DNA from 3 places in the Brevibacillus sp. IT-7CA2 genome. Region 1 is predicted to be linked to each of the others. Evidence: riboswitches for the same ligand, from Rfam matches in the RefSeq annotation. Region 1 holds a riboswitch; each other region holds the start of a gene.
The links. Region 1 has a riboswitch for cobalamin ahead of nrdI (class Ib ribonucleoside-diphosphate reductase assembly flavoprotein NrdI). Riboswitches for the same ligand answer to the same signal wherever they lie in the genome.
Positions count from the first base shown of each region.

Region 2: it holds a riboswitch for cobalamin, as region 1 does, so the genes downstream of both, ACM6JA_RS10135 (ABC transporter substrate-binding protein) here and nrdI (class Ib ribonucleoside-diphosphate reductase assembly flavoprotein NrdI) in region 1, are expected to answer to the same signal.
Region 3: it holds a riboswitch for cobalamin, as region 1 does, so the genes downstream of both, ACM6JA_RS04150 (ABC transporter substrate-binding protein) here and nrdI (class Ib ribonucleoside-diphosphate reductase assembly flavoprotein NrdI) in region 1, are expected to answer to the same signal.

Region 1 is NZ_CATKQT010000011.1:18,300-28,904, forward strand. It holds gene nrdE (class 1b ribonucleoside-diphosphate reductase subunit alpha) at 1-1,474, opposite strand, end outside; gene nrdI (class Ib ribonucleoside-diphosphate reductase assembly flavoprotein NrdI) at 1,461-1,820, opposite strand; cobalamin riboswitch at 1,981-2,181, opposite strand; gene ACM6JA_RS06600 (alpha/beta hydrolase) at 2,350-3,171, shown strand; gene ACM6JA_RS06605 (ACT domain-containing protein) at 3,203-3,715, opposite strand; gene ACM6JA_RS06610 (hypothetical protein) at 3,755-4,084, opposite strand; gene mnmA (tRNA 2-thiouridine(34) synthase MnmA) at 4,106-5,218, opposite strand; gene tlp (small acid-soluble spore protein Tlp) at 5,358-5,576, opposite strand; gene ACM6JA_RS06625 (hypothetical protein) at 5,701-5,916, shown strand; gene ACM6JA_RS06630 (DUF952 domain-containing protein) at 5,920-6,270, opposite strand; gene ACM6JA_RS06635 (hypothetical protein) at 6,290-6,535, opposite strand; gene ACM6JA_RS06640 (glycerophosphodiester phosphodiesterase family protein) at 6,701-7,708, shown strand; gene ACM6JA_RS06645 (hypothetical protein) at 7,781-7,966, shown strand; gene ACM6JA_RS06650 (GNAT family N-acetyltransferase) at 8,157-8,711, opposite strand; gene ACM6JA_RS06655 (hypothetical protein) at 8,887-9,120, shown strand; gene ACM6JA_RS06660 (YolD-like family protein) at 9,337-9,585, opposite strand; gene ACM6JA_RS06665 (bile acid:sodium symporter family protein) at 9,895-10,605, opposite strand, start outside.
Region 2 is NZ_CATKQT010000011.1:734,317-744,921, reverse strand. It holds gene ACM6JA_RS10155 (hypothetical protein) at 49-219, opposite strand; gene ACM6JA_RS10150 (MerR family transcriptional regulator) at 356-1,114, shown strand; gene ACM6JA_RS10145 (pyridoxamine 5'-phosphate oxidase family protein) at 1,162-1,746, opposite strand; gene ACM6JA_RS10140 (MBL fold metallo-hydrolase) at 1,915-2,859, shown strand; cobalamin riboswitch at 3,011-3,161, shown strand; gene ACM6JA_RS10135 (ABC transporter substrate-binding protein) at 3,318-4,313, shown strand; gene ACM6JA_RS10130 (FecCD family ABC transporter permease) at 4,315-5,352, shown strand; gene ACM6JA_RS10125 (heme ABC transporter ATP-binding protein) at 5,361-6,137, shown strand; gene cobU (bifunctional adenosylcobinamide kinase/adenosylcobinamide-phosphate guanylyltransferase) at 6,162-6,728, shown strand; gene ACM6JA_RS10115 (YitT family protein) at 7,007-7,663, shown strand; gene ACM6JA_RS10110 (hypothetical protein) at 7,834-8,310, shown strand; gene ACM6JA_RS10105 (N-acetylmuramoyl-L-alanine amidase) at 8,295-9,407, opposite strand; gene ACM6JA_RS10100 (WYL domain-containing protein) at 9,510-10,319, opposite strand; gene ACM6JA_RS10095 (helix-turn-helix transcriptional regulator) at 10,306-10,605, opposite strand, start outside.
Region 3 is NZ_CATKQT010000006.1:73,229-83,833, forward strand. It holds gene ACM6JA_RS04125 (dipeptidase) at 1-858, opposite strand, end outside; gene ACM6JA_RS04130 (helix-turn-helix transcriptional regulator) at 881-1,531, opposite strand; gene ACM6JA_RS04135 (RidA family protein) at 1,533-2,000, opposite strand; gene ACM6JA_RS04140 (heme ABC transporter ATP-binding protein) at 2,185-2,997, opposite strand; gene ACM6JA_RS04145 (FecCD family ABC transporter permease) at 2,994-4,007, opposite strand; gene ACM6JA_RS04150 (ABC transporter substrate-binding protein) at 4,077-5,066, opposite strand; cobalamin riboswitch at 5,264-5,464, opposite strand; gene ACM6JA_RS04155 (M24 family metallopeptidase) at 5,481-6,572, opposite strand; gene ACM6JA_RS04160 (alpha/beta fold hydrolase) at 6,697-7,467, shown strand; gene ACM6JA_RS04165 (ABC transporter permease) at 7,526-8,431, opposite strand; gene ACM6JA_RS04170 (ABC transporter permease) at 8,448-9,458, opposite strand; gene ACM6JA_RS04175 (ABC transporter substrate-binding protein) at 9,552-10,605, opposite strand, start outside.

The sequences.
Region 1 (10,605 bases):
AGAAGTTCATCATCATGAAAAACGTACGAGCGAAATCCTTGGCTTCTTCACTTTCGTAAGCGATTCTGTTCTTTGCCAGATAACCGTTCAGGTTCATCGCACCGAGCCCTACTGAGTGCAGCTCACGGTTTGCCTTTTGAACGCCTGGAGCGTTTTCTACACGCGTCATGTCACTCACGGCTGTAATGGCTTCGATTCCTTCGTGGACGGATTCACGGATCATTTTGCGCTCCATCACGTTGACGATATTGAGCGATGCCAGATTGCAGCTAATATCGCGACGGATGATATCCATCTCTCCGTAATTACTAATCGTCGAAGTCTCCTGCAGCTGGAAGATTTCCGTGCACAGGTTGGACATTTTCACTGAACCAAGATCTTTCAGTGCATGGTTGTTGTTCGCATTCGTTTTGTTCATGATGTACGGATAGCCCGATTCCATTTGAATCATCGCGATTTTGGTCAACATCTCGCGTGCGCTCATGACGGTCTTTTTCTTGATGCGATCGTTTGCCAAGAGCTCCTCGTACATGTCATCGAGGTCCATATCATCCAGATGCACGCCATATTCTTTGTACACGGAGTACGGAGCAAACACAGTCAATGGCTTGTTTTCTTCAGCCAGCTTGTAGAACACGTTTGGTACGATCAGGCCGATGGACAACGTTTTGATGCGTGCTTTTTCATCCGCATTAATCTTTTTGCAATCGAGAAACTCGTTGATATCCCAGCCGAAGATGTTGTAGTACGCTGCACCTGAGCCTTTGCGTTGCCCCATTTGATCCGCGTAGGAAAACGCATCTTCCAACAGCTTGAGAACTGGCATGACACCTTTTGCTGCGCCCTCGACGCCTTTGATCGGCTCTCCTCGTCCACGGAGCTTGGACAAGTTCACGGCCACACCGCCGCCAATTTTAGATAGCTGCATACATGTTCCCAAAATAAAGTTGATGGAGTTCAGTGAATCATCCATTTCAAGCAAGAAGCAGGAGACCATTTCTCCACGGCGGCTTTTGCCTGCGTTCAGGAAGGTTGGTGTCGCTGGTTGCAAGCGTTGATCCATCATGGATACTGTTAAACGCTTGGCGAGCTCAAAGTCACCTTGTCCAAGGGACAGTGCCACAACGGCCACCCGGTCTGGATACTGCTCTAAGTACATCGATTTATCGTTCGTTTTCAAGGCGTAATCTTTATAAAATTTGGAGATAGCCATGTACGAAGCAAATTGAAAATCAGCGTCATAGGCCAAACGGTAAACTTCATCGACCTGCTCAACAGTGTATGTTTCATAGACGTTTTCATAGAAGTCATTCTCGATCAAATAGTCCATGCGTTCTTTGACACTGCCAAAAGTCATCGTATTGGACTGCACTTCTTCCATGAAGACCGCAACCGCTTCCCGATCCTTTTCCAGTTGATAAAATCCGTCGTTGCCACGCTGCATCAGTTCGTTGTTCAATTCAATATGCCGCAATTGCTGCCACCCCACTCGTAAATTGTTCCACGTCACGGCCGGTACCGGACAGTTCAAATTTAGATATCACCGGAACGCCATATTGGCCCGCGATCGTATCCGCGCTTTTGGCAAAGCTGGTTCCCCAGTTGCGGTTGCCGCTGGCGGATACTCCGCGCAGATTGACATGATTTCGCTTCAGGAACGTCTCCACCTTCTCCGGCACTTGTCCGAAGCCCGTCGTGTATGTTATCAAAATGAACGGCTCGTCCAGCACCATATCTTGATTAATTTCCACATGTGGCAAATTAATTTTGTTGACGAATCTTCGGACGTTTCCTGTTTTTGAATCATAAGCGATTAGCATGTCCCTCATCCTATCCTGCTATTTTTACTCTGTATGTATGATATTTAGCCAAAGTAAAAGCGCATCCGACGTTTACATGCCGAATGCGCGTGATGACTTCCATCTAGCAATTCGCCAATGCGAATTGCGCGCTCGAACACTTCCCTATCTCCCGTAGGTTAAACAGTGCAAGCGGTTAGGCAGGTCTCCTGGCTTTTGGATCATCGCTCCATTTTCACCTTCCCGATCGTTCATGATCAGTGGCATTCTTTCGCAAATGGAACTCTCTCATTACAGTGGCGGGACCGCGTCGGATTCTCACCGACTTCCCTATTAAGTCTACCAAATCTGGCTGGTAAACACCTCACCGCATCAATATGTAGTTGGTAAAACTTACTTTACCTCAATATATCGTAGGAGTCAAGCTCAGTATGCGCTCTTTTCGAAAACTAACTATTCTCCTTTTTCGGCTATTGCCAATCTCTGGTTCTCGTTCATATAATAGATTTTGTGTGTTGGTTAGCCTTGGAGAGATTGGAGAGTAGCCCTCATGAAAAGCACCGACTATCAACCTGTCGTCATTCCTCGATCTTACAGTAAAATCATGACTTATCAAGAGCGGGACTATCACATTTTCGTAAGTATACCTGCCGATCCCCCTCCGGAATCAGGCTTTCCCGTCATATATTTGCTAGATGGCAACTCTGTTTTTGCAACCATGACCGAAGCGATACGAATACAATCACGCAGTCCTGAACGAACTGGCGTGTATCCTGCTATCGTCGTCGGGATTGGGTATCCAACGGACGGTCCGTACCATCCTGCCCGTTTCTTTGATTACACGTATGAAGTTCCTGTCTCGGAGCTTCCTGGCAACCCAAAAGGAGCTGACTGGCCTCAGATGGGGGGAGCGGAGCAGTTCCTCACCTTTTTGGAGGAGGAGCTCAAGCCTAGCATCGAAAACGACTTCCCCATCGATCGGACGCAGCAAGCGATTTTTGGGCATTCGTTAGGTGGCTTGTTTGTCTTGCATGTACTTTTGTCGAGACCACACGCTTTTCAGCGTTATATCGCTGGCAGTCCCTCGATCCACTGGAATGAGAGCGTACTGCTTGCGAAGGAGAGTCAATTGCCGGGCCTGCTGACAGATGAGCTCGACGTCCATGCTCTTCTCACCATCGGAGAGTTGGAAAACGATGGGCGATTCTTGGTCAAAGAAAAATCTCTGGCGATGATCGAACGATTGTCCTCCATAGGCAAAGGTCAGATCAAGGCTTCCTTTAAAGAATTTGCTGACGAAAATCATTCGTCCGTCTTGCCAGTCTTAATTAACCAAGGACTCAAATTCGCTACGAAAAAAACTGCCCGCTAAAAACGGGCAGTTTTTGTTTATCATGACTCGCTTACTGTAGAGATATCACTTTGGTGATTTGGGGTAGCTCTTCGATGGCAGATACAATCGTCGGTGTAATCTCTTCATCGGTCACAGAGATAAGCAGGGCATTCTTCCCTTTTTGCTCGCGCGATACATTCAATTTGGAAACATTGATTTGATGTTCGGCCAGTTTTCGTGAGACATCATAAATCACGCCTGGATAATCGATATGGCGAACCAACAATCCATGTGCCCCCGGAGGTATGCGACACGCGCAGTAATTGATTTCACTGATGTACACTTCTCTCCAATCTTGCGCGAAGGTGTACTTGTTCGCTCCTACACGCAAAACCGCCAAATGATTCGCATATTCGCCGGAGCTGTTTTGGACAGCAACCTTCGTCCCGAGTCCTTCCACTAACAGCGTTGCGATTCCCTCTTTATTTTCATGAGCAAGAATACTTAATTGTGCACCCGCTAATTCTGGCTCGAGTCTTCGAATCAGTTCAGCCAGCTCACGCAGTCCAGCATGTTGGGTCATGTGATGCCTTCACTCTCCCAGTCAGGTTTATCCTTGTTTTTACGGCAGAATCCATGCTTCCGGCTCTTTCTTGATGGAGGATTCGTTATCAGCACGATACCAAGCCGTCAACGTTTGCCCCTCTTTCGTATAGTAGATTCGGTAGATGGTATTGCCTTTTCCGCTGTTAGTAAAAGGACTTTCCTCCAGCGGAACCGCTGTCACTCCACCTGCGGTAACAACCCCACCGTTCTCCTTGATGACGTTTTGGATCGTCGCCATATGCTCTTTACCCAAGGAGGCCATCCCGAAATAAGAGATGATCGCCAAGAGAACCGCTCCCGCCAAAAACGAAACGATAATCACTTTTGATTTTTTCGTAGCATCCACCGAGTGCTTCCCCCGTCTATCTTAGTTCTCTTTATCGACTAAGCGTACCTTGTCAATCGTACCGCCACCCAAGCATACTTCCCCATCGTAGAAGACGACAGCCTGACCGGGTGTCACTGCTTTTTGCGGCTGATCAAATACAACTTCTACGGTACCATCCTCCAGCAGGTGAACGGTTACTCCCTGATCTGGCTGGCGATAACGGAATTTCGCTGTACAAGTAAACGTTTCAGAAGGAGTCTTATCACTCACCCAGCTCACGTTGGTCGCCAAGAGGCTCTTCGAGTACAGACGGATATGATCAGAGCCTTCACCAACGATCAGGACATTCCGCTCCAGATCTTTGTCTACAACAAACCAAGGCTGTCCGCTCGTGCCATGACCTCCGCCTATTCCTAAGCCTTGTCGTTGACCCAATGTATAGTACATCAGTCCGTCGTGCGTACCGATGACCGCTCCATCTACGGTCTCGATATTTCCTGGTCTGGCAGGCAAATAGTTTTGCAGGAAGTCGCGGAAGTTACGCTCCCCAATAAAGCAGATCCCTGTACTGTCCTTCTTTTTCGCTGTATAGAGCCCTGCTTTCTCTGCGATCTCCCTTACTTGAGGTTTCGGGAGATGACCAATCGGGAACATCGTTTTGGATAGCTGTTCTTGGCCCAATACATTCAAGAAGTAAGTCTGGTCCTTGTTGTTGTCAGCACCACGAATCAGCTTGTACTCGCCGTCGATGTATTTGACCTGCGCGTAATGGCCAGTTGCAATATAATCTGCCCCTAGATCCATGACCTTGGCGAGAAGCTCACCGAACTTGATTTCACGGTTGCACATGACATCCGGATTCGGTGTACGTCCCCGTTTATATTCATCCAAAAAATACTGGAATACCTTGTCCATGTATTCTCTTTCAAAGTTTACCGTGTAATATGGAATGCCGATCTGTTCACAGACGCGCCGGACATCCTGGAAGTCTTCTTCCGCCGTGCAGTGGCCGAATTCATCGGTATCATCCCAGTTTTTCATGAAGATGCCGATGACGTCATATCCCTGTTGCTTAAGCAGGTAAGCCGTCACGGAGGAGTCGACTCCGCCGGACATGCCGACAACGACGCGTGTATCTTCTGGTCGCTTCATAAGTCTTTCTCCTCTTTTTCAATTTGTACCCTTACAGATTACCATGTTTCGCAAAACAAATCATGTTTTGTTGCACTTTTGCCTGATAGAATGAAAAAACGCCTGACGCGTAGTTGGCGCCAGACGTTTGGTAGCAAGGTTAAGCCTGCGAAGATTCATCCTTGATTTCCGCGCGATATCCCTCGATGCTTTCTTCACGACGCTGATTTTTTGCTTCGAGGGTTGCTTTTTCCTCAGCAGAAATCTCCCCAGCATGAGCCGTCAGGTAATCTTCGGACTCACGAATGTTCTCTTCCGTATTGGAAATCATCTGTTGAAGCTTTTCTGCGTTGTCAGAACGGTCATCCGGCTTCGCCATAATCGATACGCCTCCTACAAAGGGTTATATTCAACACCTTTACCATTGTGCGCCAATCATGGTTTCTTTATGTACCCGTGTTATAATAGAAGAAACGGATTAAATAATAAAGAGGGTTTCAACTATGGCTTCCTTAGATTTGTTGGAAAGAAAGCTGCTTCGGATCATATCTGATATAGATCCCGTCCGCCTGAAACGACAATGGGTGAAGGGGCAAAAGGCACCTGAATCCGAAGTGGAACAGCGCATGCGAATCGATCTTCTCTTGCGCAGACTCGACAAGCTACCTGAGGCCAAGCGTCAAGAAGTGCTTGCGCTACTCAAATGGTTTAACTGGTAGAGATTAGCGGATGGACGTTCCCAGACGCCACTGGCCGTCTATCCGATTCATTTGCTTCCTATCTACAATCGCATCTTGATTCAACGGTCCATAGATGTGCGGATACAGCAATCCATCCTTCGCAGCCTCGTATTTGACTTCCGAAGTCGTTTTTGCTTCATCGACAACGAGTACATACAACTCCTCATCAAACTGTGCGTAGACGCGGTTTGCTACCTTTTCAAGCAGTTCGTCCCCTTTTGTTGCGTGAATGAAGCCTTCCTGCTCGTAATCGCGCGGTAAGTAGTGATCCTTGTCCATCCACTTTTCCCAGTATGTTTTTGGTACCATGCAGTAAATGATAGAGTCTCGCATATTTCTCCTCCGAATTCGATTATTTTTTTGGCATTGCTTTGTTCAGGTGACGCATAGCTTTATCATAGAACATCTGGTCCACTCGCCCCTGATCGTATCGCCATTGAATGAAGTTACGCAGAGAGTGCAAATCCACCCAGGCATCCTTCGCTTGCGGATTGTGTTCAGGTACCTCTCCCGTTATTTCACCCTCGTAGACAAGCTTCGCCATCTCCGTTGGGTGCATACCGATCTGATAAGCGATTTGGTGTAAAGCTATTTTCATGGAACCTCCCCTTGCTCTTCATGGGATACATCTTATCTTCCGTCTATTGTGCCAGTCTTTTCGAATGATGCCAAGCCCCAAGCCCTACTCCCAAAGGATGTACCTTCCTCTCTTGCGTTTTGCTACAATGAACAGAGTATTTGAAGGAAGGGGCGGTATCCCATCATGTCAAAACAACGAGATCAACCACGAAAGAAATGGTTCCAGCGAAAACGTATCTGGATTCCCCTTCTTTTCATCGCTTTCCTGTTCCTGTGTAACAGCTCTTATCTTGCAAAAGAGCCAGAAGGCGAGCCTTTTTTGCTTGCTCATCGCGGGATGGCACAAACCTTTCATATGGAGAACATCACCAATGAAACGTGTACGGCGGAGCGGATTTATCCACCGGAGCATCCGTACCTAGAAAATACGATTCCGTCCATGCAGGCGGCTTTTGATGCAGGCGCGGACGTTGTCGAGCTCGATGTACAATGGACGAAAGACAATCGATTTGCCGTGTTTCATGACTGGACACTCGACTGTCGGACAAATGGTACCGGAGTCACGAGAGATTATACCTTGGCCGAATTACAACAGCTCGACATTGGCTACCATTATACAGCGGACGAAGGGAAAACCTTCCCCTTCCGTGGAAAAGGGACTGGCATGATGCCCTCTCTCGATGATGTGCTACAAACATTCCCTGATCGCTCGCTGCTTATCCATATCAAAAGCAATGACCCACTCGAAGGGAAAGCGTTAGCGGATGTATTGGCAGCATTGCCTGCCGAACGACTGGCACAGCTCTCTGTTTATGGCGGTGACAAGCCGATCGAGACATTGAAACAGCAAATGCCAGAGCTGCGTGTCATGTCCAAAGCATCACTAAAAAGCTGTCTCATTCCGTACATGGCAGTAGGGTGGTCCGGATATGTGCCCGATGCCTGTTCACAGTCTCAGCTACATATCCCCGATCAGATTGCCCCATGGCTCTGGGGTTGGCCGAATCGTTTCATGGCAAGAATGGAAGCAAAAGACACCCGCGTGATCCTAGTCGCAGGGAGTGGAGATGTGTCGCAAGGCTTTGATGTTCCGACTGATTTAAAAAGAGTGCCAGCAAGCTTTACAGGAGGAATATGGACGAACCGGATTGATCTGATCGGTCCTGCCTTTCACGAAAACGTAGAAAAATAATGAAACGATTCCCCAACATATTCGTATATACTTATACGGAATAGACTTCCAACCTAATTAGGAGTGATTGATATGCTCAAGAAGCTTTTGAAAAATTTACTCGGTAATCACTCATCTTCGCACAAACACCGGAAATACAGCAGCAGCGATTACAAGCATCGTAGAAAATACAGCTCTAGCAACCGGTACGGACATTCCCATTACGGCAGCTCTCATTATAAAAGAAAGCGCTCCAGCCGTAGCTTCTTCAGCAGTTAAACAACTGTTTAACAGATGATCAGACAACAAAACTCTGCTATCACTAGCGGAGTTTTTTCATTTAACGAGACATGATTTCTACGAAACGATCCAGTGGCAATGCATGTACGGTTCTTTTTTTCTGGCCGACCCGCACTCCTTTTACATCCGTAATCGCATTTTACGTACCCGGGATACCTCTCCCGATAAGCTACTCTCCTGTCATTTTGAATCTTCCCATAATAATTGTGCTGTAGTAATTTCCATCGGAAAGAACTTTGTCGTTTTTGAGCACCCCTTCGATTTCAAAGCCAAGCCGTTTGTACAGCTCAATTGCCTTCTCATTCGTTTCTATTACATTCAACGTCATTTTGGTAATGTGGTTGGCGTCTGCCCAGGCAATCGATTCTTGCAAGAGATTTTTCCCAATGCCGTGACCCCAGAACTCTTGCAAGACGCATACACCAAACTCTACTTTGTGCGCAAATCTGTTTAAGTAAACACCTGCACATCTGGAAAACCCGACAATCCGATCCTGTACAACAGCAACTAAAAACAAGTTTCTTGGACTTTCTGCATCCGTATGGATGATGTGTTCGAATCCTTGCACATCGATGAAAGCCTCTCCTCTTTCTCTGTCCAAATTTTCAGTCTCTCCATCGATTTGCAGTCGCAGTTCTGACAACTGTTGTGCATCTGTTTCCATTGCAGAGCGAATCGTGTAGGATAACCCGTTCACAGAAAGTAGTTGTTGGCTGATTATCATCATTTTTCTCCTATTGGTAAAATTTTGGTCTTTTATTCTATCATAGGTAGAAGTTTTTGGGAATATTCTCTCTTCATAAGAAAAGAGGGAACAAGTTTGTTTACATAATATTTATTATGTTCATTTATACGGCAAACTGTGGATATGCTACAATATGGGAAAGGAGCGTGCTCGCATGAATTTTTCCAAATCATTTTATTATACGGTCGACCATTCCAAGGTAGAGGAATATAAGAAGATGCTCGATCTAATGAAAATCCCCTACATCGTGGAAGCTCCGATCGTCTTGCTGAATCAAGGAGCGAATGAATACACCTTCGTTTTTCCTAACATGTCAGGTCGTCTTTATGGAATGGTGAGCAAGTTATTTCAAACGGATGGGAAGCCATATCCGAAGAATGGAACATAGGCAAAAAAAAGGACCCAATGATTGGGTCAAAATAGGAAGTGGAGAGAATGCATGCTATGTAATATATTCTAACATAACAAAACTAAAATACAATCAACTTTTCGAATTTTCTGCGTCTTTACGTTAGGTTTTATGACATATACACTTCCTTCTTTGTGCAAAAAAGTAAAGAAGCCTTACGACGAGTCGACTTCACGTAAGGTTTCTATACACACACTATGCATGAACATTGATAATTTTCTCCATCTCGATCCATTGACTACCCGTTTGGTTTGCTAATTGAACACGTCTCGCCTTCGGGTCTACCCATTTGACCACACCCCACATGCTACACGTATTCCCCCGCTCCCCCTCAAAGGACACACACCAGCTCACATTCAAGGGATAATTCTCTCTTGCCGAATCTCGCAGCATGTACATAAATGCCTCTCTTTCTTCGTTCGTTACTTCAAAATTGCCGTTCACCACGCTTTTCCACCCGCCTAATTACGAACATTTGATATCCAGATACTCATCATGTGTGGGAAATTGTAATTACATTATAGTGATTACGAACATAAGTTCGCAACCCTTTTTTCAATTTCTTCATTTGAACCGCATGAAAAGTCTCCCCATTTGTTCTGCCAAGTCTTGATGCGGAATTGAGCGTTCGCATTGTCAATTGGACCAAAGGAATTGTTTTGGGTCGAGGGCGCCAAATTCACAGCGTTCTTTGGTAAGAATCTGTAAGAAAAAAGCCGTTTTCCCATTGGTTTTGGAAAACGGCTCTTGCTTTTATCTTGATAGTTCCTGTGGTTGATGCTGCGGTCTTTTCTCGACCAGCTCCAAAAACTTTCCGAAGGTAGAAGCGAGTATTTGCTGAAAAAGCATACCGAGAACAACGGGAAGTGCAACAGGCGCAGGAAAGTACGTGATCGCCATAACTGCCCCTGCACTAATGTTTCGCATCCCACTGTTGAAGGTTAACGTGACAATAATATCACGCTCCCATCCGAATAGCCGCGCTATCCCCCACCCCATTACATAACCCAAAATGGCTACAACCAGTACGAGGACCGCCATTCCCACCAGCTTAGCGTCCATCATATGAAAGTAAGAAGAGACCATCGAGCTGTTGATCGCGACGACAACCCCCATTCCCATCTTAGAAAATGGCGCTAATTTTGGTGCCAGCGTTTTTTTGACGTCCCCTTTTGATAAATGATTGAGCAGCATACCGACAAGAGACGGCAACACAATCATATAAAACAAACCCTTCATCAGTTCAGCTAAATCCATCTCGACTTTTGCCCCTAAAAACAAGGACATCCCCAGCGGAACAATCAATGGGGAGAGCATCGTATCCAACAAAATAATGGATAGTGTCAGTGCGATGTTCCCGAAATAAATCGATGACCACAAAAAGCTCGTGATCCCTGTGGGAATTAAGGCCGCCAACAAAAAGCCCGTGATGACATGGATATCATCTGGATAAAATAACCGTGC
Region 2 (10,605 bases), 720 kb from region 1:
AATAAGAATGGCTGCCCAAGCACAAGTTGCGGGCAGCCTTTTCTATTTTTACATTCCTTGGGTAGGGTTGTTGTGCATTTGGAACAAGGTTTGCTGGTTATAAGCATCGTCGCTGTAATGGGTGATGGCATGTTTATCTCTCGCTCTTAGACTAAGCAGCCCTGTTAATCCCCATCCTGCACCGAGTAAGGCTACAATGAAGCCGATGATATAGAGCATCGAAATCCCTCCTTGTATGGCTTTCTCTATATTTTAACAAATTATGAAAATGGAGTAACGCCAATTTTATTATGAAAATGTGTTTGACATTGACGGTCCGTAAATGTGTACGATCAATTTGTCAGGAGGAATGAACATGGAATATACGGTGCAAAAGCTAGGACTCCTGGCGGGTGTCAGCACCCGGACGCTCCGATACTACGATGAAATTGACCTTCTCAAGCCGGCGAGAATCAATTCGTCAGGGTATCGCATTTACGGACAGCAAGAGGTGGATCGATTGCAGCAAATCCTTTTTTACCGCGAGCTGGGTGTGAGCTTGGAGGAGATCAAGGAGATCCTGAATTCACCAACCTTTGATGCTGAACGGGCACTGCGGGAGCACCGCGAGAAGCTCCTGGAAAAGCGAGCGCAATTGGATGCGTTAATCGCCAATGTCAATTTGACCTTAGCACAAAGAGAGGGGACCAAAACGATGAGTGACAAACAAAAATTCGAAGGCTTCAAGCAAAAGTTGATTGACGACAACGAGGCTCAGTACGGAGAAGAAATTCGTGCAAAATATGGAAGTGACCAGGTTGACAAATCCAATCAGAAAATCAAAGAAATGACCAAGCAGGAGTACGCTGCACTAGAGAAGTTGAATGAAGAACTGCATGAGACGTTGGCACAGGCTTTTGCGACGGGAGATCCTGCTCATGAGCTTGCCCAAAAAGCAGCGGATCTTCACCGTCAATGGCTTAGCTTTTATTGGGACAGCTACAGTAAAGAAGCGCACGCAGGTCTTGCCCAGATGTACGTCGATGACCCGCGTTTTACCGCTTACTATGACAAGGATCAGCCGGGTGTAGCCGAGTTTCTCAGAGATGCAGTGGTCATTTATACGAGTAAGTAAAGAGATTTCAAAAAAAGAAGCTGCGAGCAGGGCAGCTTCTTTGTGTTTTACTTTTCGTTATCCCCTCCTACTGTGGGAAAAAGCTTTTGTCCCAATGGGGTTGGCAATCCATCCATGCTTACTACGTTGTTTTCCTTTTGATAATCAAGCAGTTCTTGTTCGTCTTTAGCCAAGGTCCATTTTTGAAGGGTGTCGCGTTCTTTTGAAAAGGAATAGAAGGGGATAGCCCAGCCGCAAGAGGTCTTTACTTCCTGTATGTTGACGGTAATGATTTGACGAGCGCCAGGGAGAAGCGGGAAGTCTTTTACGAGCTCATCCCACCGAGGCGTATCTGGGAGAATAACCGTCCCTTTGCCGAATAGGCGCATGATGAGAGGGGGGCCTTCAAACGCACAGAACATAAGAGTTATCCTGCCATTTTCCTGGAGATGAGCGCTGGTTTCGTTTCCACTTCCAGTCAGGTCCAAATAGGCGACCTCGGTAGGCGATAATATGCGAAAAGAATCGTACCCTTTCGGTGAAAGATTCACGTGACCATCTGTGTCCATAGGAGCAGAGGCAACAAAAAACATCTGTTGCTTCTTGATGAACGCCTCATGCTCAGGTCGTAATTCAGAAAAAAGCTTCCCCATTTTCGCACTCCTCCAGATAATGGAATTGTTTTTGCTGCCCTCATATTATCATGAAAATATGAAGATTTTGTGTTATGCATTCCCAATCCGTCCCAAATAGATGGTAAAGTGTAAATATTCACGCATCACAATAACTACACGAGACTTTTGAAAAGGAGGAGTATTTACATGCAAGCAACAGAGCCAATTTATTTAGGGAAACGCATCCATTTAATAGACGGTTTCGATATGGGCTGGGCAGAACGTACAGGGACGTATGTGATCGCGGAAGAGGAGCTCACATTGGTAGAAACAGGGCCAAGCCCCTCCGTCCCATACATCAAGGCCGGTCTCGCCAAGCTCGGTTATACACCGGAACAAGTAAAATACATCATCGTGACGCACATACACTTGGATCATGCAGGAGGAGTAGGACTGTTTCTGAAGGATTGTCCGAACGCAAAGGTCGTCGTCCACCCGAAAGGTGCACGTCATCTCGTAGATCCGAGCCGACTGATCGCAGGGGCGAGAGCGGTGTATCATGATGATTTTGATCGATTGTTTGATCCGATTGAGGCGGTTCTCGAGGAGCGGATTTTGATTCGCGGGGACGGGGATACACTAAAGATCGGAGAGAATTGCGTGTTGGAGTTTCTGGATTCGCCAGGGCATGCCAATCATCACTTCAGCATCTACGATCCAGTAAGCCGTGGCATGTTCACAGGTGATACCGCAGGTGTACTCTATCCACAGCTTAAAAAGGATGGCATACACCTCGTGCTTCCATCTACTTCGCCGAATCAGTTTGACCCGGATGCCATGTTAGCGTCTCTAAGCCGTTTTGAAGCGCGGAAGCTAAGTCGCATTTACTTTGGTCATTTTGGGATGTCAGAGCAGGTAGACGACGTGTACCGCCAAATACGTGAGTGGCTCCCCGTGTTTGTGGCGGAAGGAGAATCAACGATTGCTGCCGGGCAAACCTATGACGAACTGTCTCGTAAGTTATTTGAACGAGTCTCGGATCATCTACAGTCACAAGGCATCAGTGGTGACCACGAAGTTTTCGAGGTACTCAAGCTCGATTTACAAGTATGCTCCATGGGCATTCTAGATTGTTTGCACAAACGAGGGTAATAGCCTGCCAAAAGCTTTACATTTGCCTGAACCTTTTGTTCAGGCGTTTTTCATTTTTAGGAGGCAAGAAAGTATTGGCTTATGTGTTTGTCATTCTTTTTTCATCCAAGGAATGCTATGATGTAGGGTGAGTCATGGACTGTGACAATTTCAAACGTAACAACAAATAGGTGCCTCGTCTTTTTAACAAAAAGATCGGGTGAAAAGGGAAGTCGGTGAAAATCCGACGCGGTCCCGCCACTGTAAATCGGCTCGTTCCTCAGCCGTAAGCCAGGAGACCTGCCTGTTTGTTTTAGTGCCTGTTGCCTTCGCGGAAAGGATCGGCCTATTTCAGGAAACAGACCGTCCTGTCTGTTTGCCCCTGAGGTGCCGACCCTTTGATTTCCGAATGGAAGCAAGGGTCGATTTTTTTATTGGAAGGTACAGTCAATCAGACATGCAGAAAGGAAGTTCTACATATGAAACGTTCATTGCAATTTATGATCCCACTACTAGTTGCGGCGAGCCTCGCAGGTTGTGCCGGTAACGATAACGGCCAACCAGCACCAGGTGGACAAACAAGCGCACCGCAGACAGCACCGCAAGAGAATGCGGCCGAGCAGCCTGCAAAACAAACAACGTATCCGTTGACAGTTACGGATGCGACAGGAAAAGAAGTAACCTTTGCAAAAGCTCCTGAGCGAATCGTCTCGACATCACCTGCCGAGACAGAAATTTTGTTCGCATTAGGCTTGGAAGATCGGATTGTAGCTGTCTCAGACTATGATGATTATCCAGATGCTGCGAAGGCAAAGCCGAAAATTGGCGGAGTCGTCAAACCAAATGAAGAAGCGATTCTCGCTCAAACGCCGGATATGGTCGTTGGTGGGATTTCGATGGAAAAGCCAGTGGCTGACAAGCTCAAATCTCTCGGAATGCCAGTCTATATTACCCATCCGACAAAGATGGACGACATCCTAAACAATGTTTTGGCGATGGGCGTTATCACCAACACACAGGAGCAAGCTGAAAAAGTCGTCGCGCAAATGAAGAAGGATATCGCGTACGTTCAAGAAGCAGTGAAAAATGTAAAACCGGAAGAGAAGAAAAAGGTATACCTGGAATTTTCCCCAGGCTGGACAGTCGGAAAAGGCGAATTCATGGACGAACTCATCACACTGGCTGGGGCGACAAACATTGCCTCCGACACCGAAGGATGGAATCCGATCAGTGAAGAAAAGATTTTGCAAAACGACCCAGACGTCATTTTGTATGCGAGCGGAATTACCGATGAAAAGACAGGCGTCAAACTGGAGGATATGATCGCCAAGCGTAATGGCTGGGATAAAATGAAGGCGATTCGTGAAAAACAAATCTTTGGCATGGACCAAAATATTTTGTCCCGTCCTGGTCCGCGTATTACACAAGGCTTGATCGAAGTAGCCAAGGCGATTTACCCTGATTTGGTGAAATAAAATGAAGAAACGATTGTTCATATGGGGAGGAGTCAGCTGTCTCGTCCTTTTGGCATCAATAGTCATCAGCATCTCGATGGGAGCGGCACACCTCCCCATTTCGCAAGTATGGCTCATCCTGCTCCATCAAATCCCTGGCTTGTCTGAGTGGATCACCGTAACGTGGCCGGAGTCATCTGAGCAAATTGTCATGAAGGTTCGTTTTCCACGCGTTGTATTGGCTGTCTTGATTGGGGCCTGCTTGTCACTTGCAGGAGCGGGCTTTCAGGGAGTTTTGCGCAATCCGCTCGCCGATCCGTTTACGATGGGCGTGGCATCCGGTTCTGCTGTCGGAGCAGCTTTCTTGATCCTTTTTGGCTTGCAAATCAGCTTTTTGGGTGCATGGAGCACGCCTGTCGTCGCTTTTCTTACAGGACTGCTCAGTCTATGGATCGTCCTCGGACTCGCGAACACGCAAGGAAAGCTGCAAACGGAGAGCCTGATTTTGTCTGGGGTAGTGGTGCAGGCTTTTCTCGGCTCTCTCGTTTCATTTATGGTGTCGCTATCCGACCAGACGGTGAATGAGATCGTGTTCTGGCTTATGGGCAGCCTGTCATTTCGCGGCTGGGCCTTTACGTACGTCTTGATTCCTTACTTGGTCATCGGAGGCATGGTGCTCGTTAGCTATGCGCGTTCCCTAAACCTATTTGCGTTGGGGGAGCGGCAGGCTGCGCATCTCGGCGTCCATGTGGATCGAACGAAGCTGGTGGTTCTAGTCGTCTCGACTCTCCTGACTGCAGCGGCGGTTTCTATCGCGGGAATTATCGGGTTCGTTGGCCTGGTGGTACCGCATCTCGTCCGAATGCTGGTTGGTCCTGACCATCGTATTTTACTTCCGATGGCTGCGATCTGCGGTGGTATTTATGTGCTGTGGGCCGACACTCTTGCCAGAATGCTGCTGAGTCCAACGGAAATCCCGCTCGGTGTCGTGACAGCATTTCTGGGAGCACCGTTTTTCGCCTATTTATTGAAGCAAAATAAACGCTTTAGGAAGAGGTAACGTAAGTAATGATCAATGTGCGCAACTTACAAAAATCGTATCAAGATACGCCTGTTTTGCACGGCATCGATTTTTGCGTGGACAAGGGAGAATTTTTTGGCATCATCGGACCGAATGGAAGCGGTAAATCCACCTTGCTGAAAATGATTTCAGGTGTCATCAAGGCAGATGCAGGAGACATTTTGCTTCAAGAGAAAAAGCTTCATTCATATCCACGCAAAGAGCTTGCCAAAATACTGGCTGTTTTGGAGCAAGAGGGTCTGCCGCCAGTCGGTTTTCGTGTCCGAGAGGTGTTGGAGATGGGGCGCTTTCCTTACCAAAATTGGCTAGGGGAAGAGAAGCAGGATGTCGCATCGCTCATTGATGAAATCGTTCAGATGCTCGGTCTTGAACATTTGGAAGAGCGCACACTGGATCAGTTGAGTGGTGGAGAAAAGCAGCGCGTAGCTTTAGGGAAGGCATTAATCCAAAGACCTCAGGTGCTGTTGCTCGATGAACCCACGACTTACCTCGATATCGGGTACCAGATTCAACTCATGGACATCGTGAGAAAATGGCAAAAGACGACGCAGGTGACGGTCATTGCTGTGCTGCACGATCTGAATCTGGCCTCCCTATACTGCGATCGTATTTTGATGCTGCATAAAGGAAAGCAGATAAGCGTTGGCGCTCCAAAAGACATCTTGCAAAGTGACAGGATAGAGGCTGTATACGGAACCAGACCGATTGTCATGGAGCATCCTGTCCATCATTTGCCACAAATTATTTTGCAATCGCAAGTATAAGAGGTTGTTTAAGGAGACAGAAGCATGATCGTACTCATTACAGGCGGAGCACGCAGCGGAAAAAGCACGTTTGCCGAAAAATACGCGGCTCATTTGGGCTCCTCGGGTGTTTACATCGCGACCGCACCAATCACTGATGAGGAAATGGAAGAGCGGATCCTGCACCATCGAGACCGCCGCTTGCAGTCCAATTTTCCTTGGCAAACGATCGAGGAGCCGTACGCATTGACAGAGTGGCTAGCGAAGCTGGGAGCACAAAAGGACATACAAGAACAGCAGACAGTGATTTTGGTTGATTGCTTGATCCTTTGGGTGTCCAATTGGTTGCTGCATGATGGAGAGGAGCAGCCGTTTGAGCGAGTGCTCCAGCAGGTTGATGTGCTGGTAAACAAGCTAAAAGACTACCCAGGGACGGTTTTGCTGGTGACAAACGAAGTAGGCGACGGACTCGTCCCACAACATCCGTTGGGCCGTAAGTTCCGTGACTTAGCGGGCTTGATGAATCAACGCGTGGCAGCTGTTGCAGATCAAGTTTTTCTTGTCACAGCAGGGATTCCGGTGGAGTTAAAAGGACAAGCTTTCCGATTTTAACTCGGTGAAAAGACGCTTTCGAGTCGTCTTTTCACTTTTTTTATGGTATAATACAAGAAAAGCCATGGAAGGGATCAGGATACCATGCGTCCCCATAGGACGATCTGGAAACGTTTTGACCTCTCCTACATCTAGCTTCGTAGTAGTCGATCGTCACTGAAGACGACTAATCTACTACGAAAGCGAGGCCCTTTGTATGAGTAGCGACTTATACTTGCGATGTTCCTCGGTAGTCGGTTGGTCGTCTGTGCCTAAACCGACAAAAATGCGAGGAAACCATGATGAAGAGAGCGCTGCAGTTATCTAAGCGTTACAGTATGATTTTGTTTGGAGCTTGTTTACTTGCTTTTGCGTATTATCACATTAACTTTCAGAACCATTTATCTGAAGGTGGGTTTGTTGGCTTGGGGTTATTGGCGAAATACGCCTTTGACTTGTCGCCAGCGATGGTGATGCTTTTGCTGGATATTCCACTGTTTTTGGTTGCCTGGTTAGTAAGAGGCCGCCAGTTCATTTGGGACACGATCTTTGCATCACTTGCTTTTACCGGGTTTTACGATTTGTTTGAACGATTTTCACCGATTGTCATGGATATGAGCAGAATGATGCCGCTGGCGTCTGTCTTGTCCGGTGTATTGACCGGGCTGGGTACCGGATTGGTTCTGCGCTATGGAGCTGCGACAGGTGGAGACGATATTTTCTCCCTGTTGATCAGTAAGTACACGGGATTGTCCATTGGTACGGTCTTTCTTTTACTGGACGTCATTGTGCTTTGCATGTCGTTCTGGTTCGTACCGATGAAAGAGATGATGTATACCATTTTGGCCGTTGTCATTTCCAGCCAAGTCATCACCTGGACCGTCAATCATGGTGCAGGAATGGAGGTCATGGAAGAGGAGCACGGGCATGGAAGCGTCTCGATGACCCACCGGTAATGAGTAGATATTCAGTTGAAAAACATGCCTATACAAAAGCAAGCAAAAGGCCAAGTCGGTTTTCATGTCGACTTGGTCTTTTGAACGTTTATGACCGTTTTTGTACATAATATCCTGCTTTCCTAGTGGATACTAACCAACACAGATACTATCGAAGGAAAGGAACTGCCATGAGCGATCCGTTTTTTAGCAACTACAAAGCATTCGTCGTCATACCAGCGGATGAGAAGCAAATGGGACCGGAGCCTTTTGACCCGAAGGATTTCGCCAGCCATTTCATCCTGACGTTTTCGTTGTACGATGCGGTTATTTCCTCTTGGGGGGAAGCGACAAAGTATAAAGTACAGGCAAAAAAGGGTCTGTCGAATGTGATTGATGGTTTTAACGCCAAACGTCGTGGTACAGCCCGTCTGCATTTGTTGGAAATGGAAGAAGACCAGGCGTATTTCGTCCTGGCCTTGTCGTTGAAAATCCAAAAAGACAATGAGAAAGCGGTCATAGAGTTGATTACCGATCTGCTGGAGAAAGATTTCGCAACCGACTTGTTGATCGGAGAGACCTGGTATCAGATCATTGGTGCCAAAGGGAAATTCGAGCGGAAGCTGTTCTCCTACAGTGTCCAGCCTTACGATTATCGACCGAAGTAATCAGCTAGAGCTTCTGTAATCGCCTGCGCAGCTTTGTCCTGATAGGACGATGTACGGACGATACCCTCATCCTTTGGATTCGAAAGGAAGCCAAGCTCAATTAAGACGGATGGATCATCGTTTTCGCGCAGGACGTGATAATTGCCGAATGAAATGCCGTTGCTTCTTAAACCGATGCCACCTGCCAGGCGAGACTCAATCGCTCGAGCTAATGGCTCATCTTTGTCTTGCGAATAATAAAACGTAAGTGTCCCGCTATTTGGCTTCGGAGAAGAATTGTAATGGATGCTGATGAAGGCATCTGCCGCCTTGGATTCGCTAAAAACGACACGCTGCGATAGCGTAGGCTTTTCTGTGTCACTTGTCCTCGTCATGTAGACTTTCGCACCGCGTTGTCGCAGTTTGCTGGCAAGCAGCATGGATGTTTTGTAATTCAACGTTTTTTCTATGCTATTCCACTTGGTTCCTTGTGTCCCGATATCAGAACCACCATGTCCCGGGTCGATGACGATGACTTTTCCTTTTAAGCCTGGCGTTTTGGAGCTTTTGGATACCGGAACGTTGGCCTTGGCATCGCCAATATACGTCGCAGACACCCAGCCTGTTTGTCCATTGGAAGTCCGCGCTTGGATCCAGTCTCCTTGCTTTTTCAAAATGTCTACACGGGTTCCTCTGGGCAGCGAAAGGATAATCTCATGGCTCGTGCTTGGCCCTTTCCGCATTCGAAGCGAATCGGCCAAAACCGTTCCTTGCTTGCTTTTGACAGTGGCTGTATTGGCTGGTGATGAAGCTGAACCTGCACCTGCACTTGTTACCGCTCCTTTTTGCAAGTAATACCCCGCCACCCAGCCTACCTTTTGATTGTATCTAATTTTTGCCCAACCGTATGCTTCATCGGTAATCGTCACGACCGCTCCATACGGTACGGTAGCGACAACAGAAGCATTCGGAGCTGGTTCACTGCGAACGTTCAGAGAGGTTGCAACCACTTTTGCTTGGATGACGCCTGCTGCTTGCGCCGGCTCCGTAATAAATGGCCATGACAGACTAAGCCATAGCCCACATATGAGAGACGCTTTTTTACATGTTGTTTTCATCATTTCTACCTCTGCCTTGGATTAGCTACTATCTCACCTGAACTATAATAAGGGAAATGCAGGAAATCGAATAGGGTATGATTTCCTGATTTTTTGGGACAATCAAAGTGGAGTTTCTGTATATCTTGCCAAGGCGTTCGTTGCTGACTCTGCCATTCGCTGTTTGAGTTGATCGTTTTCTACTACTTTTACCCGCAGGCCGAGAAAACGAATGCGCGATAAAATAAACTCCTGCTCGTCGGATAGAAAGTGCAGGGTGATCGTATACACCTGTGATTCTGGATCAAAAGCGACCTCTTTGTCAAAGCAGGAAAAGGCGTACAATATGCGCTGGAGCTCACCGTTATAACGACGGATGATCACAATTTTTGCCATCTGCTTGCGCTGTTGGATCTGTTCCGAAATAGTCGGCAAAAAACTGTCATACCATACATCTTCTATGTAAATCTCATCGACGGAGCGAATGAGATGCAGTGGAGTCGTGATCAGGCGATTGGAAGACATGTTTAGCCAAATCAGGTACCAGGCCTTCTTGGCAAGTGAATATTCCAGCTTGTAGGGAACCCCTCGTTGATTGCGAAAAACCGGGCCTTTGTTCGTGGCTGCGGTTATTTTTATGTGATTCTTGCCGAGAATGATTCGCCGAAGTGTTCGCACGAGTGGACTCCAGAGCTGTTTGGCTTGTGTTTGCGCTTTTTCCACGAATCGTTCTTGTTCGGTCGATTCACTTTCTGGCATGTGTGTCAAACGCTGAAGCTTATCGAGTGTAGCGGGCTCGAAAATTTCTGCCGCAGACGGATTCGCCAGCATCAGGGCCAGCCACGCTTTTTCGTGTGAGGTAACCGGATAAACCCCCGCTTCATCTAGCCGTGTCACTAGCTGGTAATTATGTATCTTATCAAACAGATTCATAGTAGGCGAGCAGCTCCTCCCATTCTTTTTGGAATTGCTTGCGAAGAAACAGCGGTTCAAGAACTTCGACGCTTGAACCGAAGCTGCGAATCCACGGTGTAATTTCCATCGTGCTGTTCACTTTTATCTCGTACACAAAGCTCTCCCGTGATTCCTCGGTCACAATCCCCCATTGCCCCTGTGCCTCCACTCGCTCTTGGATAAAGGAATGGGGCGTATCCCTAGGCTGAAAAAAGCGAAGGCGTACGGTTACGAGTTTTCCGGTATCAATCAGCCAACTATGGGC
Region 3 (10,605 bases), on a different contig from region 1:
ATCATCGCACAGGTCTAAGCCAATACCGATGTGCCTTGCACCGACAAGCTTTTTCATATAGTCAACATGATCAATCAGTCTCTCGATAGTTGCGTCAGCGCTGTTAGTGGCTGTGAACATGCTAAACGCATTCAGCCCGACAAGCCCATCCTTTTCCGCAATCGCTTTGATCTGCTCATCTGTCAAATTGCGCATCGTCGGCACGACTGTTCGGCTGTTGGAATGAGAGGCAATCACTGGCTTTTCAGCGATTTCCATCACGTCCCAGAACCCTTCGTCATTCAAATGGCTCACATCGATGACGATGCCCAGCTTTTCCGCTTCCTCGATGAGACGAACACCGAAATCGGTGATGCCCCCTTTTTTCCCTTCGCGCACCGGTGCAAAAAAGCTGCCATCTCCAACGAAGTTGCGCCGACTCCAAACCAGCCCCATCATCCGTACTCCGAGCTCATAAAAGACACGCAAGAGACTCAAGTCGTTATGTAGCGGCTCTGCCCCTTCCAACGACAGGATGAACGATACTTTTTGCTCTACTCTTGCCCGTTGCAAATCATCCAGATTTTTGGCGATGACGATGTGCTCGGGAGACTCTACCGCCTCTGCGTGCAGAGCGCTGATCTGGTTGAGCGCCTTTCGCAGACTCATCTCTGGTACAAACGCATCCTCTACGAACACGGCTGCCACGATGGAATGCACGCCACCCTTCTGGAACCGTGGCAAATACTCCGTCTCGATCATTTTGGTTCGACCGTATCCACGCTGAATCTCCACATCCATCAGCAGATCAAAATGCCCATCTAGAACGTGAACACCGTCATGAAATTTGCGCGCCTGTTCTCTCGTTACTTCCGTCATACGGGTCATCTCCCATCTTGTTCTATGGATTTTTCTTATCGAGATAGTTGTAAACCGTGAATTTGGATATATCCAACAAATCCGCGACGTATTGCACGGCTCCTTTGATCAAAAAGAGACCCATTTCATCCAACTGGTGGATAAATTGAATTTTCTCTTCTTTTTGCATCAGGGCGATTGGTTTGCCTGTCCGTTTCAGGCAGTCCTCTATCATTTGCTCCATTAAAGTCCCGACAGTCGGAGCGAAGCTCTCTTCCGCTTTTTCTGCCTCACGATTGTCTTGGATCACCATCATCGATTCGATGAATGATTGCGCCATTGCGAGATGAGTGATATCAAGATTGATGCACAGACTGCCAATGACTTCTCCTTGTTCATCCTTGATGTAAATGGAGCTCGATTTGATCTGTTTACCTTTGATGGTATCGTTGCGGTAGTTGAGGTCAAAAGCTTCTTCACTGACCTTCGCCGTACGTAAAGCTTGCAGTGCCAGATTCGTTACCGGTGAACCGATCTGCCTGCCACTGACATGGCCGTTGGAAATGGCAATGATCGATGAGGAAATATCGCCTGTCAGATCATGTAATACCACTTCACAATGCTCGCCAAATGTACGTGCCAGTCCCTCTACTACCGGAATGTAGCTTGCTAATATCGGATGTACGTTTTTCATCTTACCCCTCGTTCACTTCCACAATCATCTCAATTTCGATTGGGTTGTTAAACGGAAGAACAGATGTCCCAGCTGCTGCTCTCGCATGCTTGCCCACTTCACCAAAAATTTCGATGAGAAAATCAGAAGCTCCATTAATCACCCGCGGCTGCTCGTAGAAATCAGGGGCGCTGCTGACGAGTGCGAACAGCTTAACAATTCGTGTGATTCGATCCAAATCACCAATCTCGCTTTTCAAAATTGCTAGCAGATTAAGAGCCGTGACCTTTGCAGCCTCATAGCCCTGCTCGATCGTCACATCCTCTCCCAACCTGCCCAGATACATCGGGCTCCCATTTACGTAGCACCCCGCACCAGATGTATAAATGACATTGCCAGTCTGTACACATGACACATAATTCGCCATGGTTGGAGGAACTGGCGGCAACTCAAACCCTAACTCTTTTAATCGTTGTTCCACTTTGGACATAAGGCCATCACCTCATCATCATTTTCATTCCTTTCTTTAAACATACTATTCTGTAAATTCATCTTCAACAATTTTTTGTATGATAAAAAATTTATTTGAAAACCATAAGCCGTCCGCTTAACAAAAAAGGACGCCGACTAGGCATCCCCTCGTATGAAAATCAAAGATAAGCAACTTGACCCTATCAGTTGGCCCCACTCATTACCTTCTGGATAGATGGCTTCACACGGATCGCTTCCGAGTAGAAATACACATGTTTTTTGCCTGTAATAGGATGCGTCGTCACTTCTGTCTCTACTCCGAAAACATCCCGTATCAGATTGGGTGTCAAGACTTCCTCTGGCGTCCCCGATGTAACGATTTCCCCTTCACAGATTACGTACAGCCGATCACAGTACATTGCAGCGATATTGAGATCATGCAACGAGGACAAGACCGTAATCCCAAGATTTTTGACCAGATCCATCACCTGCAACTGATATCGAACATCCAAATGATTCGTCGGTTCATCAAGGACAAGAAACTGGGCTTGCTGCACCAAAGCTCTGGCAATCAGCACCCGCTGCTTCTCCCCACCCGATAGACTGAAAAAACTGCGATCAGCGTATGTATGCATCCCTACCCGCTGTAGTGCTTCTTCACAAATTTGAACGTCTTCTGCGTTATCGGACTGAAATAGTCGCTTATGCGGGGCACGTCCCATATTCACGATTTCGGTTACCGAAAAATCGAATTCAACAGAGGTCTCCTGCCGTACTGCCGCCATTCGCTGAGCGTTTTGACGCGAGGTTAACTTATACACGTCATCGCCATTAAGCGAGATCCATCCCGAACGTGGCTTCAATACACGATAAATGCTTTTTAGCAACGTGGACTTCCCGCTGCCATTCGGCCCGATCAGCCCCACAAACTCTCCGGAGCGTACCTCTAGACTGACGTTTCGAAGGATTCCCTTTTTTTCCAGCTCGACCGATATATTCTCAACCAACAAATTCATCGTCCGCTACCTCCAAAGGAATAAGAACTCCGCAACATCAACCAGATAAAGAATGGACCTCCACACAGCGCTGTCAAAATACCAATCGGCAGCTCTTCCGGTGCAAATGCGAGCCTGGCGACTACATCAACCCAGATGAGAAATATCGCGCCAAATAAAGCGCTGACAGGAAGAACACGTCTGTGATCTGATCCGACCATCACACGGACGATGTGGGGCATCATTAATCCAACAAAACCGATTGATCCCGCGATGGACACGATCACCCCCGTGAGAAGTGCGGTGATCACGAGGAGAAGCTTGCGGAATTGTACCGTATTAACCCCCAATGTCCCAGCTGACTCCTCGCCCATCAGCATCGCATTGAGCGAGCGGTATTGGGCCATTAAAATGATGAGACAGATGACGACAATCAATGTAGGGATCGTCAGGTACTCCCATTTCCCGCCTGCCAAACTACCACTTAACCAAAACAGGACCGTCCCAATTCCATGCTCATTCGGCGCTGAAAAAACAAGGAGACTGGTAATGGCCGACAAGATCGCAGATATCGCAATTCCAGCCATAAGCAGGCGTACCGTCGAGTTTTGTCCTCCAATACGGGATAGCGTAAAAATAAGAATGATTGACACAAGGGAGCCTGTAAAAGCGCCAAAAGATAGCGCATACTGCCCATACATGCTGAATGCTCCGAATATAATCACCGAGGTAGCTCCAACCGAAGCACCTGAAGATACTCCTAACACATACGGGTCAGCCAGGGAGTTGCGAACCAACGACTGGATCGCTACTCCCACGACAGACAGACCTGCGCCGACGATCGCCCCCAAAAGTACACGCGGAAAGCGAATATCCCAAATAATCGTTTGCTCCCCTTTGGACCAATCCGCCTCAATCCACTGGGTCAACATCGGAATTTTTGATAAGGCGATTTTCCATACCGTTGTCGGCTTAATCTCCACTGATCCCAAGGTAACTGCGAACGTAATGGAGAGGAAGAGTCCGACCAGTAGAGTAATGATGATATAAGGTAACTTGATCTGTTGCAGTGCTATTCCCTCCCTTAAAAGGGGCGTACTCTATTTGAATTTATCCGGGTAGAGTCCTTCCGCCAAAATTTTCAGCGCAATCGGTGCTCGAACGCCTTCAGAAGCCGCAGACAATGGCAATACCATTAGTCGTTGATTTTTAATCGCCGGGATATCCGCCAGTTCTTTTTTGGACAAAAGGAAATTACGTTTTTGCTCAACGGTTCTATCACCGTAGTCTACGATAATAATCACGTCTGGATTGCGACTCACTACTTGTTCCCAACTAACCTCTGCCCAACCCTTTTGAATGTCATCAAAAATGTTCTTACCGCCAGCAGTCTTGATTAAGGACGTCATGTAGTTGTTAGCTGCTGTGAATGGTTTATCTTCCCCGTTGTCGTACACGAACACGTTAAGTGGCTCGTCCACCTTGCCAATTTTACTAAGCGTTTGGTCCATTTCACTCTTCATTTTATTGATCAAATCATTGGCTTTGTCTTCCACACGGAAAATGCGTCCAATATTCGTAATGTCTGCAAACACATCGTCGATTGTCGGGCCAGGCATGCTAGATGACGCTTGCAGGTAAGATTTGATGCCGAGCTTTTCCAAATCCTGCATCGATCCTACACCTTTTTCTCCGAATCCACTTTTCCATCCGGCGTACACGAAGTCTGGGTTCGCTGCCATCAACACTTCTTTGGTTGGATACTTATCAGACAGTACCGGAATCTTGTCGTAATCTGCTTTTAACTCTGGAAGGATTTCATCGTCTAGGTAAGCGGTTCCGACCATTTTATCAGCAAGGCCCAATGTCAGCATGATTTCGGTGACGTGCTGGTTCAATGTCACGGCACGCTCAGGTGCTGTTGGATAAGTCATTTCGATACCATTATTGGTTAGTGTTACTGGCTTGCCTTCTGCTGCTGGAGCAGCTGTTTGTTCTGTTTTGGCTGGAGCTTGTGTTGTCGTAGTGGAGCCGCATGCCGAAACCAAAAGCATGGCAGCTGTCATGATACCGAAAGCTAGTCCTTTCATTACTGTATGTGATTTGTTTGCCTTAAACACCTGAAATCCCCTTTTCTGTATGTATATGATGGGTTGAACGAAATCCTCCACAAAAAAAGCACCCCCATTTCAATCGGGAGGTGCATGACAAACGTAGATGTAGCTATAAGCAGGCACAAAGTGCCCTTTCATAGACTGCTTCCACATCTGCCCCATCCTCGTGGGTCGATTGTAAATGATCGCATGGCAGGTCTCCTGGCTTACGGATCAACACACCCAGCTACCTTCCCATTTTTCGTCTCGCAAAAAACAGTGGCTATACGCTAGGCGCTCCTCGTTACAGTGGCGGGACCGCGCCGGTTTCTCACCGGACTTCCCTTTTAAGCTGACGGCATATGCCATCCAGCACCATTCGATACGTATTCAATTTTTATGATTTATTCATTAGTTGATAGAAGTCAGTTTTTTCGGGAACTGCGTGAGAATTTCAACGCCCGTTTCCGTAACCAATACATCGTCTTCAATCCGCACTCCGCCTACACCTGGCAGATAGATGCCTGGCTCGATCGTAAAGACCATCCCTGGACGAAGCACTTCTTGGTTCTGACTGTGAACAGACGGATATTCATGTACATCCATCCCAAGTCCATGCCCCAGACGGTGCATGAAGTATTCTCCGTAGCCTTTTGCAGTGATGACATCGCGAGCGGTTTTATCCAAATGCGCAAAGGTCACACCCGGACGAATCTCAGCAATTGCCGCTTCGTTGGCAGCCAATACCGTCTCGTAAATTTCTTGTAGCTGGGCACTGATCTCGCCTACAGCAAAGGTACGGGTAATATCGGATACATATCCGTTCGCTGCTACCCCGATATCAAACAAAAGCAAGTCGCCTTCTTGAACCTGGCGCGTTCCTGGTTTCCCGTGTGGCAGTGCTGACTTCTCCCCTGCCAATACCATGGATGTAAAGGATGGACCTTCCGCACCCAAGCGCTTCATCTGGAATTCCAGCTCAGCGACGATTTCCGTCTCGGTTATGCCTGTCTTGACTTTTTTCAGGGTCTCCCGCAAGGAATCCTCGACCAACTGAACAGCATGCTTCAGACGATCCACTTCATCCGCGGATTTGATCAAACGCATTTCACGCAGTGGCTCTTCCACGTCCACATAGCTCGACGCCAGAACAACTTGTCCAAGTGCTTCATAGCGCTCGACAGTCATATGACTTTTCTCAATACCGAGCTTCGTCAAGTTCGCTGGCAATACTTGCTTGAGGATTTCATACGGGTTTTGGATATCCGTATGTGTATGGATATCTTGAACGAACGAAGCCTCTGCCGCTGCCTCACGATCAAGAGCAGGTACAATTAAAGAAGGTTTTCCCTCAGCAGGAATAACGAGACCCATAAAACGTTCATGCGGGTCTGTAAAAAATCCGGTCAAATAGTAGACGTGCTTGGGAGAGGTAATCAACACCGCGTTCAGCTCTTGCTCTGTCAAAAACGTGTGGAGCTTCGAAATGCGCTCTTGAAACAACTTCTTCACCCTGCTTTCACCAATTATTCTATTGCGAGAATACCACTTCCCCATCAAAAAAAGAAGACTTCAATTGAAAAATCTACTTCGTATCGGACAACCTAAGGGTGGGGTGAAAACGAAAATGGAACAAATACTCGTTCATCAGGATGGCAAGCAGTTTGCTTTTCACATATCGGGAAAAGGCAAGCCGTTATTGTGTATCCATGCGCCATGCATCGGCTCTCTCAATTTTGTTTATCAGCAAACACTCGCAGATACATATCAGCTCATTGTCCCTGATTTGCCCGGACACGGCGACAGTTCACCGATGGAGAAGCCCTTTTCCATTGGGGAGCTGGCAGAACAGCTCCATAAGCTGATCCCGTCACTCGGCATTGAACGTCCCTTTATTTTGGGGTACTCCCAAGGTGCTTCTATCGCCCTTGAATACTGTCTTCGCTATCCTGATCATGCACAAGGCGGTATACTCGTGAGCGGTTTTTCCGAAGTGAATGACCTGTATTTACATGGACGATTTTGGATGGGGCAGGCGTTGTCGATGCTTTACGGAGTTCCTCTTCTTGCCCGTTCGATTGCTTCCTCACATGTCAATGACCCAGAAATGCGTGAAAAATGGACGGCGCACGCCTCCAAAACAGATCCTACTAGCCTGAAATACCTTTACGCTGCCGGACATCGTTATCGATGTACGGAACGTCTGGGCAACATCCAGCTTCCGATTTTACTTGCCTATGGCGAACAAGATCAACGGATGCACCATTATGCGCAGATGCTTACCATGAAATTGCCAAAAGCAAAACTCGAGATGATCCCTAACGTGAAGCATCAGGTCATCACGAAAGCTGCTCCTGCTTTCAATCAGTTGTGCCGCACCTTCATAGAAGAAGGGTAAAACAAGAAAAGACAGAAGGCCGGGCACCTTCACCCCCTTCTGTCTTTTTGCGATTGGACTAGCTCTTCATCCGCGGGTCTAGTGCATCGCGCAAGCCGTCCCCGATTAAGTTAAAGCCGAGAACTGTCAGCATGATAGAGAGCCCTGGAAAAATAACAGTCCATGGTGCTTTCTGAATGTACTGACGTGAATCAGCAAGCATTTTTCCCCATTCCGGTTCTGGCGCTTGTGCTCCCAGTCCGAGAAAGCCAAGTGCAGCTGCTTCGATAATCGCTGTGGCGATCCCCATCGTCCCAGTCACAATGATTGGTGCAAGGCTGTTCGGCAAAATATGCTGCATGATAATCCGGGAATTTTTCATCCCGATTGCCCGTGCGGCCATGACGAATTCTTCTTCCTTCAAGCTCAATACGCGGGCGCGTACCAAGCGACCAAATGTCGGAATGTTAATAATCGCAATCGCAATCAAGGCGTTTTGCAAAGAAGGCCCCAAGATGGCAACAACGGCAATCGCCAAAAGAATACTTGGAAAGGCAAGCATAATATCAAAGAGACGCGAAATGATCGTATCGATCCATCTGCCATAGTATCCTGCCAAAAGACCGAGCAAGGTCCCTGCGAGAACGGAGCCAATGACAGAGAACGTCCCTACCCACAAGGAGATTTGTGCCCCATAAATAACGCGACTAAACACATCGCGACCATTGTAATCTGTTCCAAACCAATGCTCTTCGGAAGGTGGCTTGTTTTTCATTACGAGCTGGCCTTCGTCGTACGGATACGGAGCAATCCATGGAGCTAAAACCGCCACAACAATGAAAAACAAAATAATCCCGAAGCCCACCAGCGCCAGCTTGTTTTTTCGTAGCGCCCTCCATGCATCCTTCCAAGGAGAGACTACTTCTTCTTGCTTCACTTTTAAAGGTACTACCTGTGCTTGTGGTTGTAATTGTGGTTGTGCCATGTCTCTTCGTCCCTCCTTAGCGATATTTGATGCGTGGATCGATATAGGCGTACAGAAGGTCGACCAAGAGATTGATCAGGACGAAAATCGTCGCGATCACAAGGATACCGGATTGGATAACAGGATAGTCACGGTTTCCAATGGCGGTCACAATATAACGACCGACACCTGGCCATCCGAAGATCGTCTCTGTCAAAACGGCTCCACCTAGCAGCAACCCGGTTTGCAAACCAATTACCGTCAAGACAGGGATCATCGCATTTTTCAGCGCATGCTTGTACACGACCCAAAACTGTGTCAGACCTTTTGCACGAGCGGTTCTGACATAGTCGGCACGCATGACTTCCAACATGCTCGAACGAGTGATACGCGCAATGATCGCCATTGGGATCGTACCTAACGCGATTCCTGGCAGGATCAAATGCTTGATGACTTCCCATAGCTGATCCCACTGACCAGCGATCATCGTATCCAGTATATAAAAGTGCGTAATGGCCTCTACGGGATTACGCGAATCGTCGCGACCAACTGATGGCAGCCATTTTAGCTCTTGGGCAAACACCCACTGCTCCATCAAACCTAGCCAGAAAATTGGCATGGATACACCAATCAAGGCGATCAACATCGCACAGTAGTCAAACCAGGAGTTTTGCTTCCACGCAGAAAGAATCCCTGCATTTACACCGATAAACACCGCAATCAACATACTCACAATCGTAAGTTCAGTCGTCGCCGCCAAATAAGGCAAAATTTCATCTGAGATCGGCGCATTCGTTTGCAACGATTCCCCAAGATTTCCACTCAAAATATCTTTCATATAATCGAAATACTGTATGTACCACGGATTATTCAAACCCAATGCCTCTCGTATGTCTGCAATCGCTTGTGGTGTTGCCTTTTCTCCCAAAATCGTCAAAGCCGGATCACCAGGGATGGCACGAATAATGGAAAAAACGATGATTGACATGCCCACTAAGACAGGAATGAGCATTAAAATTCTTCGAATGCTGTAAGCTAGCAATGCCATCTCCTCGCCTTCCTGCATAAAATAATCGCCAAATAATGAAAGAAGGGTAAGAAGAGGTATGCACTCCTCTTACCCTTTTACCTATGAATCAGCTTACTTGAAATCTACCTTTTCCAAACTTTCAGTCCCTTTTGGATGCGGGTTGTAATCTACGATATTCGCTTTTCCTGCCAATGCTGGTGTAGAGTGTGCAAGTGGAACCATTGGCACGTCTTTGAAGATGATCTCTTGTACTTGTTTGTACAATTTTTCACGCTCTGCTTGGTCTGGAGTGGACTGTGCTTTCATCATCAATTGATGTGCTTCTTCGTTTGCCCAGCGTGTATTGTTGTTGCTACCGATGCTGTTTTTGTCTAGCAACACAGCCAGGAAGTTGTCAGGATCGCCATTGTCACCTGTCCAACCAAGCATGAACATTTCTTGCTCACCCAAGCGAGTCTTTTCCAAATACGTTGCCCATTCCATCGTCACGATCTCAGCATCAACCCCGATTTTCTTCAGGTCTTGCTGGATTGCCTCAGCAATCTTCACACCTTCTGGCATGTATGGACGCGGTACTGGCATTGCCCAGAACTTGATTTTGAAACCGTTTGGATGTCCTGCTTCTGCAAGCAATTGTTTTGCTTTATCGAGGTTGAACTCACGATCTTTAATATCGTTGTTATGTCCCCACATGGTCTTTGGCATTGGGTTGACTGCTGGTTCTCCAACGCCATCGAAGAAGGCCGTTACGATTTCAGGTTTGTTAATCGCGTAGGCAATTGCTTCACGAACTTTTGGATTGTCGAGTGGCTTCTTCTCTACGTTAAAGCCAATGTAACCAATGTTATTAGTAGGACGGAGGAATAGTTGCAGGTCTTTGTTGTCTTTTACTGCTGGGATATCATCTGTGTTCAGACCATCCATCAAGTCGATCTCACCAGATGCCAAAGCAGTCAGACGTGCCGTATTTTCCGGAATGACCTTGAATACCAATTTATCCAGCTTCGGATATCCTTGGTTCCAGTAATCAGGGTTTTTCTCGAGCGTGATCGTGTCGTTGCGCTTCCACTCTACGAATTTGAAAGGCCCTGTACCGATTGGGTGCTCATTGAATTTCTTAACATCCTTTTTCAATGCTTCAGGAGAACCAATCGCGAAAGGAGAC